Regions from separate parts of the Paenibacillus sp. 2TAF8 genome, predicted to be linked through region 1. Evidence: predicted binding sites of a transcription regulator. Region 1 holds the regulator's gene; each other region holds the start of a gene.

Region 1 (3,181 bases):
TGTTTAAAGATAGTCGTAATGGTCAGCTTCCGATGCTTCGCTCTCAATTGTCAGGACACGAAAACGGCGTACAGTGGGGTTCAATGGTGGATCAGATGTTTCCTCTCGCCGTGGAAGTGAAGGAAATGTGGGATCGTCTGAGCGATGCTCTGTTTGGTCTTTTGCCTGAACGGAGTGATGCTTCTCCAGGGGAGACTGGACAGTTCTCGCTACGCCTTAAAGCGTCTCAGAAGCCCGCCAAGTGGCAGGAGTTGCAGGATTTGGAGAACCAGATCTACGTGACATTGGGTGATTTGGTGCGCAAGGGTGACAAACTACTGCTTGAAGTAAAAGAAGATCAAGATGATTATCAGGCCGACAGTCTGATCACGGATATCACCGGACTATTGAAAGATCTGACCACGATGAAGGAGAATTTAAGGTTCTTCATGCGTATGGACGATGCCAAGACGGTGTACTGGATGGAGGCGAGTGGTCAATTCCGCAGCAAGTCACTTCAGTTGTATGCTGTTCCGGTAGATGTAAGTGCACAACTGAAAGAGATGTTTTTCGATAAAAAGAAAAGCGTTGTACTTACTTCGGCTACGCTATCGGTAGATAAGTCATTCCAGTTCATGATTGAGCAGTTGGGCCTGCAGGAAGCTGCCGACAATAATCGGCTTCTGACTTCAATGCTTCCTTCTCCGTTCAATTATCGGGAACAGGCATTGTTAGTGATACCGCGTGATTTCCCGAGTCTGAAAGGCAGTGTAGGAGATGCACACTTTGTACAGATGCTGGTGCATTCTCTTGCCGAAACAGCGATAGCTACCCAAGGACGTATGATGGTGCTGTTTACTTCTTATAAAATGCTTCGACAAGTTTACGAGCCGCTCAAAGAGGCTTTGTCCGGAAATGACATCTCGCTGCTGGGGCAGGGTGTTGACAGCGGAAATCGTTCAAAGCTGACCCGACGCTTTCAGGATGCCAAAGCAGCGGTTCTACTGGGAACGAGCAGTTTCTGGGAGGGTGTGGATATTCCGGGTGAAGCGTTGACCTGTCTTGCCATTGTAAGACTGCCTTTCCAGCCGCCTAACCATCCGCTTCTGGAAGCGAAGAGTGAGCTGTTGCAAGAGCAGAAAAAAAATCCATTTATGAAGCTGTCTGTGCCGCAGGCAGTCATCCGTTTCAAACAGGGATTTGGCCGGCTTGTTCGGACGGGGAAGGATCGCGGTATCGTCATTGTGTATGATACACGAGTGATTGAGGCTTATTACGGCAAGTACTTCCTCTATTCACTGCCGGGACCCAAAATGGAGCATATGCTCACTGAACAGATGGTTCCACGCATCGCAGAATGGCTTGATCGCCCAAGTGAAAAGCAAAATTAATGATTTTTAGGCGATAATATTGCATTGCACATCTACATGACGTTAAACTCGAGGAAGACTTCTAAAAGGCAACGCATATATGGAACTTATAATCCCAAAAATACGGGCATTCTGTATGAAGAATAATGCATGGATTTTGCATGTATACAGAATGCTCATCTTTTCAATATTTATTACATTTTATCGTGGCAATGGTAAGGGGGAGCAGGAATGAAATCGGAAAAAATATCAGAAGCAGTAGTAAGGCGTTTACCTGTATATTTACGTTATTTGAACGAGTTGGTTCAGCGTGAGGTAACAACGGTTTCCTCACAGGAGCTTGGGCAGCGACTGGATCTGAATCCGGCTCAGATCCGCAAAGATTTGGCTTATTTCGGAGATTTTGGTCGCAAAGGGATCGGGTATGACGTCTCTTACCTGATTGAGAAGATTCGTCACATTTTAAAAATAGACCAGCAAATTAATGTAGCTCTGGTGGGAGCCGGTAATCTCGGACACGCATTGTCTAATTACAATGCATATCTGAAGGACAATATGAAAATTGTAGCTATTTTTGATTCCTTTGGGCCAAAGATTGGCAGTAAAATCAACACCCTGACGGTTCAACCGATGGAAGATCTTACGGAAGCGGTACAGAAAGATAACATCCGTATCGGCATTATTACCGTACCGGATATAGAAGCTCAGAACGTTGCCGATCAACTGATTGAATCAGGGATTGAAGCGATCTTGAATTTTGCACCAACGATTCTAAAAACGCCTCCGCATGTCCGCATTCATCATGCTGATTTTACAACGGATTTGCTCAGCTTGGCTTATTATTTGGAAAATGGGAAGGAAGAAGAGCAAGATGACAACAACGAATAAATGGGTAATCCACAATGGTAAGTTCGCAGTCAATGAAGGTGCAAACTGGACTGTGGTTCAAGGGTATATGGTCATTGAGAATGACAAGATTGTGCATATTGGTGAGACGTTGCCGGATGGAGACGAGAACCTATCCAAAGTAGATGGAAAAGGACTGTTCTTCCTGCCGGGTCTGATCAATACGCATGGTCATGCGGCGATGTCTCTTCTTCGTGGGCATGGTGATGATCTGGCACTACAAGTGTGGCTGCAAGAAAAAATGTGGCCAATGGAAGCGAAAATGACGTCAGAGGACGTGTATTGGGGAGCATCCCTTTCGGTGCTTGAGATGTTAAAAGGTGGAACAACAGCTTTCCTGGACATGTATGACCACATGGATCAGGTGGCTAAAGTGGTTGAACAGTCAGGGGCTAGAGCTGCGCTGGCTCGTGGTGTCATTGGACTGTGCTCCGAAGAAGAGCAGATGCGAAAGCTCGAAGAGTCCGCTGCATTTGCGCGTGAATGGAATGGACAAGCGGATGGACGCATCACAACCGTAATCTCTCCGCACGCACCGTACACATGCCCTCCAGATTACATAGAGAAGCTTGTACAGGTAGCACATGATTTAAACCTGCCACTTCATACGCACATGTCTGAGACATTACGTGAAGTGGAGCAGAATGTGACCGATTACGGCCTGCGTCCTGTGGCGCATTTGGAGAAGCATGGCTTCTTCTCGCGTCCTTCACTCGTAGCTCATGCTGTGCATCTGAACGACGAAGAGATCGAGATCTTGGCAAGTCATGATGTAGCTGTCTCTCATAATCCAGGAAGTAATTTGAAACTTGCATCGGGTGTTGCCCGTGTGCCTGCTCTGTTAAAAGCAGGTGTTACCGTGTCTCTTGGAACAGACGGACCGGCAAGCAACAACAATCTGGATATGTTTGAGGAAATGAGACTGG
Region 2 (3,181 bases), on a different contig from region 1:
CTGCGTCTGAAACGAATCATGCATGATCGGTCTGTTCCCGGGGGCTTTGCGTTTTTTCGGGTCTATCATTAAGGCACCTCCCCAAGCAGTTGTTGTACGGCATGATCCAGCAGCTCCAGTTCCATAATGCAAGCGAGTGCATCTTCATCCTCCACAGCCGCCTCCAGAAACTGTCTTACTGCACCGTGGCGTTCTCCCCGAAGAGCCAGTGCTGTTCCGGATAGTTGTTTATATTGCAGAAGACTATCTCCGTCATGAATGTCGATGGCATGCACTAGGGTGAGTGCGGCCTCCACACGCTGTGTTTCCCGATAGATACGGAATTTCCAATGCCTTGCCGTTTCCCCGCCAAGCTCATCCAGAATACGAATAGCACTGCCATAATCGTCATTGATGCGGAGCAGTTCTGCTCGAACCAACTGTTCCTCTCCGGCTTCGAGCCAGCGGCACAATTGTTCATAGTGGTGGCGTTCCTGCTCGTCGCTTGCACTGATGCCAAAAACCTGCAGAGCTTCTTCAATCTGACCCGACCTCGCATAGATGGCAGAGAGGAATCGATAATGGGACGCAACGCAATCCTGCCTTCTGTTGATGGCAGCGTGTATGAAGGCTTCCTTAAGCGAAGCGGCGGCGCGGGAATCATCGAGTAAATACTCATAAGCCGAGAGAAGAAAGGAAATCGTTTCATGAGCACCTGTTTTTGCTCGAAGCTGTCTGTAGTAATCTGCTCGCGCACGGATTTGTAGCATTGTAATATGATCTGATTTACCTGCAAGTACCTGTTGGAGTGCGTGCATCAAAAACAGTTCATAGTCCCCCACTGGGATACGTGTGCCATCATGATGGATATAACCAGCAGGAGAAGCGTCTTCCCCTCCCAACCAGATGGCACGGGTGCCTTGAAAGAGCAATTTCATGTACCGGGTTTCCGAAGATGTGCCCACCAGATCGGCAATGCCGACAAGCCTGGAGATACTGCTCTCCCAGAGCGGAGAGGCTGCTTCATCCCCTACAGGTTCAGGCAATAGTGCAATGCATATTTCCGGCTGAAGTGAAGCCACAGTCATAAGCCAGTAAGGGTGCGCGACCACAGCAGCAGTACGTGGCTCCTGTAACCGGGTTTCTGCTTCCGAGAGTGAAATTACTTGAATGGCATTTGGAAGTTCCTCCTCCTCAGCCGTGCGGCTGCTTACATAATAGAGGGTTCCTTGTTCTGCTGCCAATAGTGCTGCGATGTCGGGATAGGGAAAGGAGGACCAGCCTCCTTTCCGCGGAAAAAGCACATATTGAGCTGTGATGTCTGTATGCACGGACAGCTCAGGTGTTATCTTTTTCCGGTCGTGCTTACGTTCCGGGTTTAGCTCGCGATCTGCATCCGTCAGTGGTTCGGAGTGTTCCATCTTTAACTCACCTCACCTCACATTGATAGGCTGATTCTCTTATGTAAAAGCCGTGCAGAACTTCGTATCATCCTTCTGACACTAACATATGGGCATTTGTCTCCAAACATGAACAACTTCCATGAATACATGCAATAGCTCAAGACGAATGGAGGTGCGGACAAGCGCAATAAATAGGCTTAATTTTATCTATTGTGTGACCGAGGTCACTTTTTTTGCTTAAGAGAGGCAGGATTGTGAGAATTATCACATGTGAAAAATAGGTAATCTGGCACAATACGTTCATCAACGTATTTGGAGGACAGACAGCGAAGATGCCCGCTTCAAAGCCATTTACGTATCTTGCAAAAGCGAACAGAAAGAAGGGGTAAAGGTATGGATCCGATTATGTTATCGCGTATCCAATATGCACTTACAACGATTTTCCACTTTTTCTTCGTACCGCTATCAATCGGCCTCGTGCTGCTGGTTGCAATTATGGAGACGTTGTATGTCATGAAGGGAAAAGAGATTTACAAAACGATGGCCAAGTTCTGGGGCAAGCTGTTCCTGATCAACTTTGCCGTCGGGGTAGTCACCGGTATTCTGCAAGAGTTCCAGTTCGGAATGAACTGGTCGGAGTATTCCCGGTTTGTCGGTGATGTCTTTGGTGCACCACTGGCGATCGAGGCTCTGCTAGCATTTTTTATGGAATCCACATTTATCGGTTTATGGATATTCGGCTGGGATCGTTTGTCCAAAAAAGTGCATCTGGCCTGCATCTGGCTCGTATTTGCCGGTACATTCCTGTCAGCGGTGTGGATTCTGGCAGCGAACTCGTTTATGCAGCATCCCGTTGGATTCGCCATCAATAATGGCCGGGCGGAGATGAATGACTTCTTTGCACTGCTTACGAATGGACAGTTTCTCGTTGAATTCCCGCATACGATTTTTGGTGCGTTAATGACGGGAGCATTTGTGGTGACGGGCATTAGTGCTTACAAGTTGATGAAAAAACAAGACGTGGAAGTGTTCCGCAGATCCTTCAACATTGCCGTTATTATCGGTCTCGTATCCTCGCTGGGTGTAGCTTTCTCAGGGCACTTCCAGGCACAATATCTGGTGGAAACACAACCGATGAAGATGGCTGCGAGTGAAGGTACATGGACGACAACAGAAGATCCGGCCCCGTGGACGGTTATTGCCTCCATTGACCCGGATAAACAGGAGAACTCCGGTGAGATCAAAATCCCTGGATTACTTAGTTATCTCTCCTATAGTAAATTCTCAGGTAGTGTCAAAGGTATGAAAGAACTGAATGCCGAGTATCAGCAGACGTACGGACCAGGAGATTACATTCCACCAGTACGAACCACATTCTGGAGCTTCCGTGTCATGATTGCTGCAGGTGGTCTGATGATTCTGCTCGCGATGTATGGTACATATCTGGCTTGGCGCAAGAAGCTGGAAGTGGCTAAACCATGGTTTATGCGTCTGATGGTATTTGCCATTTCACTGCCGTTTATTGCAAATTCAGCAGGATGGATTATGACCGAGGTCGGCAGACAGCCATGGACGGTGTTCGGGTATATGACGACCGAAGCAGGTGTATCACCGAATGTATCAGCAGGTATGATTTTATTCTCCACGATTGCTTTTACTGCGGCATATACCGTTCTTGGCATCGTGATGGTGTTCCTGTTTGTCCGCAAAATCAAAGCAGGACCGTATGCCGTCGATAAGTCCGAAGAACATGATGAACCGGCCGATCCGTTTGGCGTAGATGGGGGGTATTCCGTTGT
Region 3 (3,181 bases), 180 kb from region 1:
TGTTACCTACATGATGAAGAAAATTCCCGGTTACATAGGTCTATGCATGCTTATTCTCGTCATTTTGACGGGGTGTACCAGAGAGACACAGCCTTCCGAACAACCAGTTGTCTCAGAGAAAGATTCAGCGAATACGATTACTGTTGCTATTGATGGAAGTACCTTTTTACCCGATGCAACGAAGTCCATCAAACGAGATTTCAGTGAGGGATTGACGCTCAAAAAAGCGTTGCTGAACAGCGGTCTGGTTGATTTTACGGCAGATGGAAGCCGTATCCAATCTGTGGGCGAGGTTTCGCTCGACTCCTCACTAACCTGGGCAGTCAAGCTAAATGGCAAGGATGTTGAACCTGAAAATTGGGATACGGAGCTTCATGCCAAAGATGAAGTTATTATATACGTCAAAGCCGCCGACGGTGGGGGCAGCAGTGTCGCTTATCAGACAACCCTGCTGAAAGTAAGTGGCGGCCAGGATAACCCGAACCTGAATCGGCAGTATGCCGGCATTTATGTACAGGAATGCACGGTTCGTGATGTTTTAAAGTCCAGTGGGGTTGTGCGGTTGTCGGAAAATAACAAATTTGTTGTAGCCGTGGAGAATATCACACCTCGCATGAACCAGCGCTGGGTGATTAAGGTGAATGACAAGGAATTAATGGAGAACGGGTTGGATATGAAATTAAGTCCGCGAGATTCGATAAAACTTGAACTTGTCAACCCATCTTGAACATATAAAAAGAAGCACAAAAAGCCCAATTGGATTCAGTGAAATTGGGCTTTTTTTACGTGGAATGATATTTTTGAAAAGTCGGTTCATGTCAGATGCGGCAGATTTCACTCGGGCATAGTTCGCAGTGACAGATTCCTTGCAACATCTTCAGGTCTTTAATAACAATCATGCCGTTATCATACTCGATCGCATCTTTTTTGCGAAGATCGCTGAGCATGCGGTTTACACTTTCACGGGTAGCTCCAATCATATTGGACAAGTCCGTGTGGGTAATTTTTTTATGAATGATCACATGGTCTCCATGCGCTTCTCCATAGGAATTAGACAGCCGGATCAGGGTAGAACAGAGTGCCCCAGGTTTGCCGTACAACATCAGATCCCGGAACTTGGTTTGGGTCAAACGATGGTGAATGCCCATCCATTTCATAAAATCAATCGCAAAGTCACAATGCTGGCAGATCAGCATTTCCAAGTCCTTGTGTTCCAGCACACCAATCTCGCTATCCTCCAGAACTTCCGCCGAGAAGCTGTGTTTGGAACCGAAGAACGGATCAGCCTGACCAATCATGTCGCCCGACTGGTACATGTACATAATCAGTTCCTTACCCTCATCGGTCGATTTGGTGATCTGGGCGCGTCCCCGTTTCATATAATAAAGTTTGTCAGAGACGTCACCTTCCCAGTACAGATGTGTTCCTTCCGGGTAAGTTCGGTCTTTCATCGTCACGAGCAGATGATTAAAATTCACTTCTGAGAAACAGCTAGTGTTTCCGCGTTTTTCCAGTACGTTTGTTAGTTCTCCCATACGTTGATCTCCCCTTTGTCTCCCCGGTCAGGCAAGTCTAGCTACAAGTTGCCCCCGAGGTTTGCCGCAAACTGTGCCATCCTGATCTGGTCATCTCGGCCGTGTGGAGGTACGGTACAAATTGCGGTGGTTCAATTTTTAAGTTCAGTATATACCTAATCTTACCGTTTGAGGGGCATGGAAAGCCTTTAAAAATGGCGAAATTCCAAACATTGTGATTAAATTCACTTTTACAAGGGAAGGATGAGGCTGTTGATCTACTATTTTAAATAGAACGAGATTTCCTGTCTAAAAAGGGATGTTAAAAACTTAACTAAAATTTTTTATACTTTGTGAAAAAAATCACATAATATATATTTTCCCCATGATACGATGTGGATGTAAAGAAGAGAGACAAACCAATACGAACCTTTAGGAGGATGAGGGAGATGGCTGTAAAGAATGAAGTCGCCCCAACAAAAGAACCGACAGCAGGTCAGTATATTCAAACGTTAATTGACAAAGCGAACAAAGCACACGCAGCATTCATGTCCATGGATCAGGAGCAGATTGACCGGATTGTGCAGGCTATGGCGCTTGCGGGACTGGATAAACATATGATGCTCGCCAAGATGGCAGTGGAAGAAACCGGACGCGGTGTATATGAAGATAAAATCATTAAAAATATATTCGCCACAGAGTATGTTTATAACAGCATTAAATACGAAAAAACAGTAGGCGTTATTGAAGACAATGAGTACGACAGCTTCCAGAAAATTGCGGAGCCAGTTGGGATTATCATGGGGATCACACCAGTAACCAACCCGACATCCACAACGATGTTTAAAGCACTGATTGCGATTAAAACGCGTAACCCGATTATCTTTGGCTTCCACCCTTCTGCACAGAACTGTAGCCGCGAAGCAGCGAAAATCTTGCATGAAGCTGCTGTGAAAAACGGTGCTCCAGCCGACTGTATCCAATGGATTGATGACCCATCCATGGATCGTACCAACGCACTGATGAACCACAATGATGTTGCTCTCATCCTGGCGACAGGCGGATCAGCGATGGTACGGGCAGCGTACAGCTGTGGTAAACCGGCACTGGGCGTAGGACCAGGTAACGTGCCATGCTTTATTGAAAAGAGTGCAGATATCAATCAGGCTGTAACGGATTTAATCCTGTCGAAGTCTTTTGATAATGGTATGATCTGCGCATCCGAGCAAGCGGTCATTATTGAAGAACCAATCTTCGATCAAGTGAAAAAGAAAATGATCACGAACGGCTGTTATTTTGTAAACAAAGAAGAGGCAGCCAAATTGACAGCAGGTGCAATTAACGCAGAGAAATGTGCGGTTAATCCATCCATCGTAGGTCAGTCCGCTGTGAACATTGCCAAAATGTGCGGTATTGAAGTACCAGCAGGCACTAAAATTTTGGTAGCCGAGATTGAAGGCGTAGGCACAAAATTCCCATTGTCCGCCGAGAAACTGAGTCCGGTGCTGGCATGTTACAAAGTGAAATCTGCAAAAGATGGTATCGAGCGTGCCGCAGAAGTGGTTGCTTTTGGCGGAATGGGTCACTCCTCCGTTATTCACTCGAACAATGAAGAAGTGATCAACCAATTTGCGGATCGCCTGCAAACCGGACGGATTATCGTGAAC

What was found. The regulator Rex, encoded in region 1, represses fermentation and respiration genes when NADH is low (regulators of the CRP and FNR family bind a similar motif). The targets are predictions, from matches to a motif close to TTGTGAAATATTTCACAA.
Region 2: AB4Z30_RS18930 (cytochrome ubiquinol oxidase subunit I) is a predicted target of Rex. The motif match lies at 1,635-1,652, and genes of this name have one in related genera.
Region 3: adhE (bifunctional acetaldehyde-CoA/alcohol dehydrogenase) is a predicted target of Rex. The motif match lies at 1,866-1,883, and genes of this name have one in related genera.

Annotation. Positions count from the first base shown of each region.
Region 1 is NZ_JBFRFN010000001.1:247,403-250,583, forward strand. Features, by position in the region: gene dinG (ATP-dependent DNA helicase DinG) at 1-1,370, shown strand, start outside; gene AB4Z30_RS01265 (redox-sensing transcriptional repressor Rex) at 1,581-2,237, shown strand; gene AB4Z30_RS01270 (amidohydrolase) at 2,221-3,181, shown strand, end outside.
Region 2 is NZ_JBFRFN010000012.1:190,590-193,770, reverse strand. Features, by position in the region: gene AB4Z30_RS18940 (glycosyltransferase) at 1-69, opposite strand, end outside; gene AB4Z30_RS18935 (hypothetical protein) at 69-1,400, opposite strand; gene AB4Z30_RS18930 (cytochrome ubiquinol oxidase subunit I) at 1,776-3,181, shown strand, end outside; gene cydB (cytochrome d ubiquinol oxidase subunit II) at 3,178-3,181, shown strand, end outside.
Region 3 is NZ_JBFRFN010000001.1:68,474-71,654, forward strand. Features, by position in the region: gene AB4Z30_RS00355 (hypothetical protein) at 11-727, shown strand; gene AB4Z30_RS00360 (Crp/Fnr family transcriptional regulator) at 819-1,535, opposite strand; gene adhE (bifunctional acetaldehyde-CoA/alcohol dehydrogenase) at 1,964-3,181, shown strand, end outside.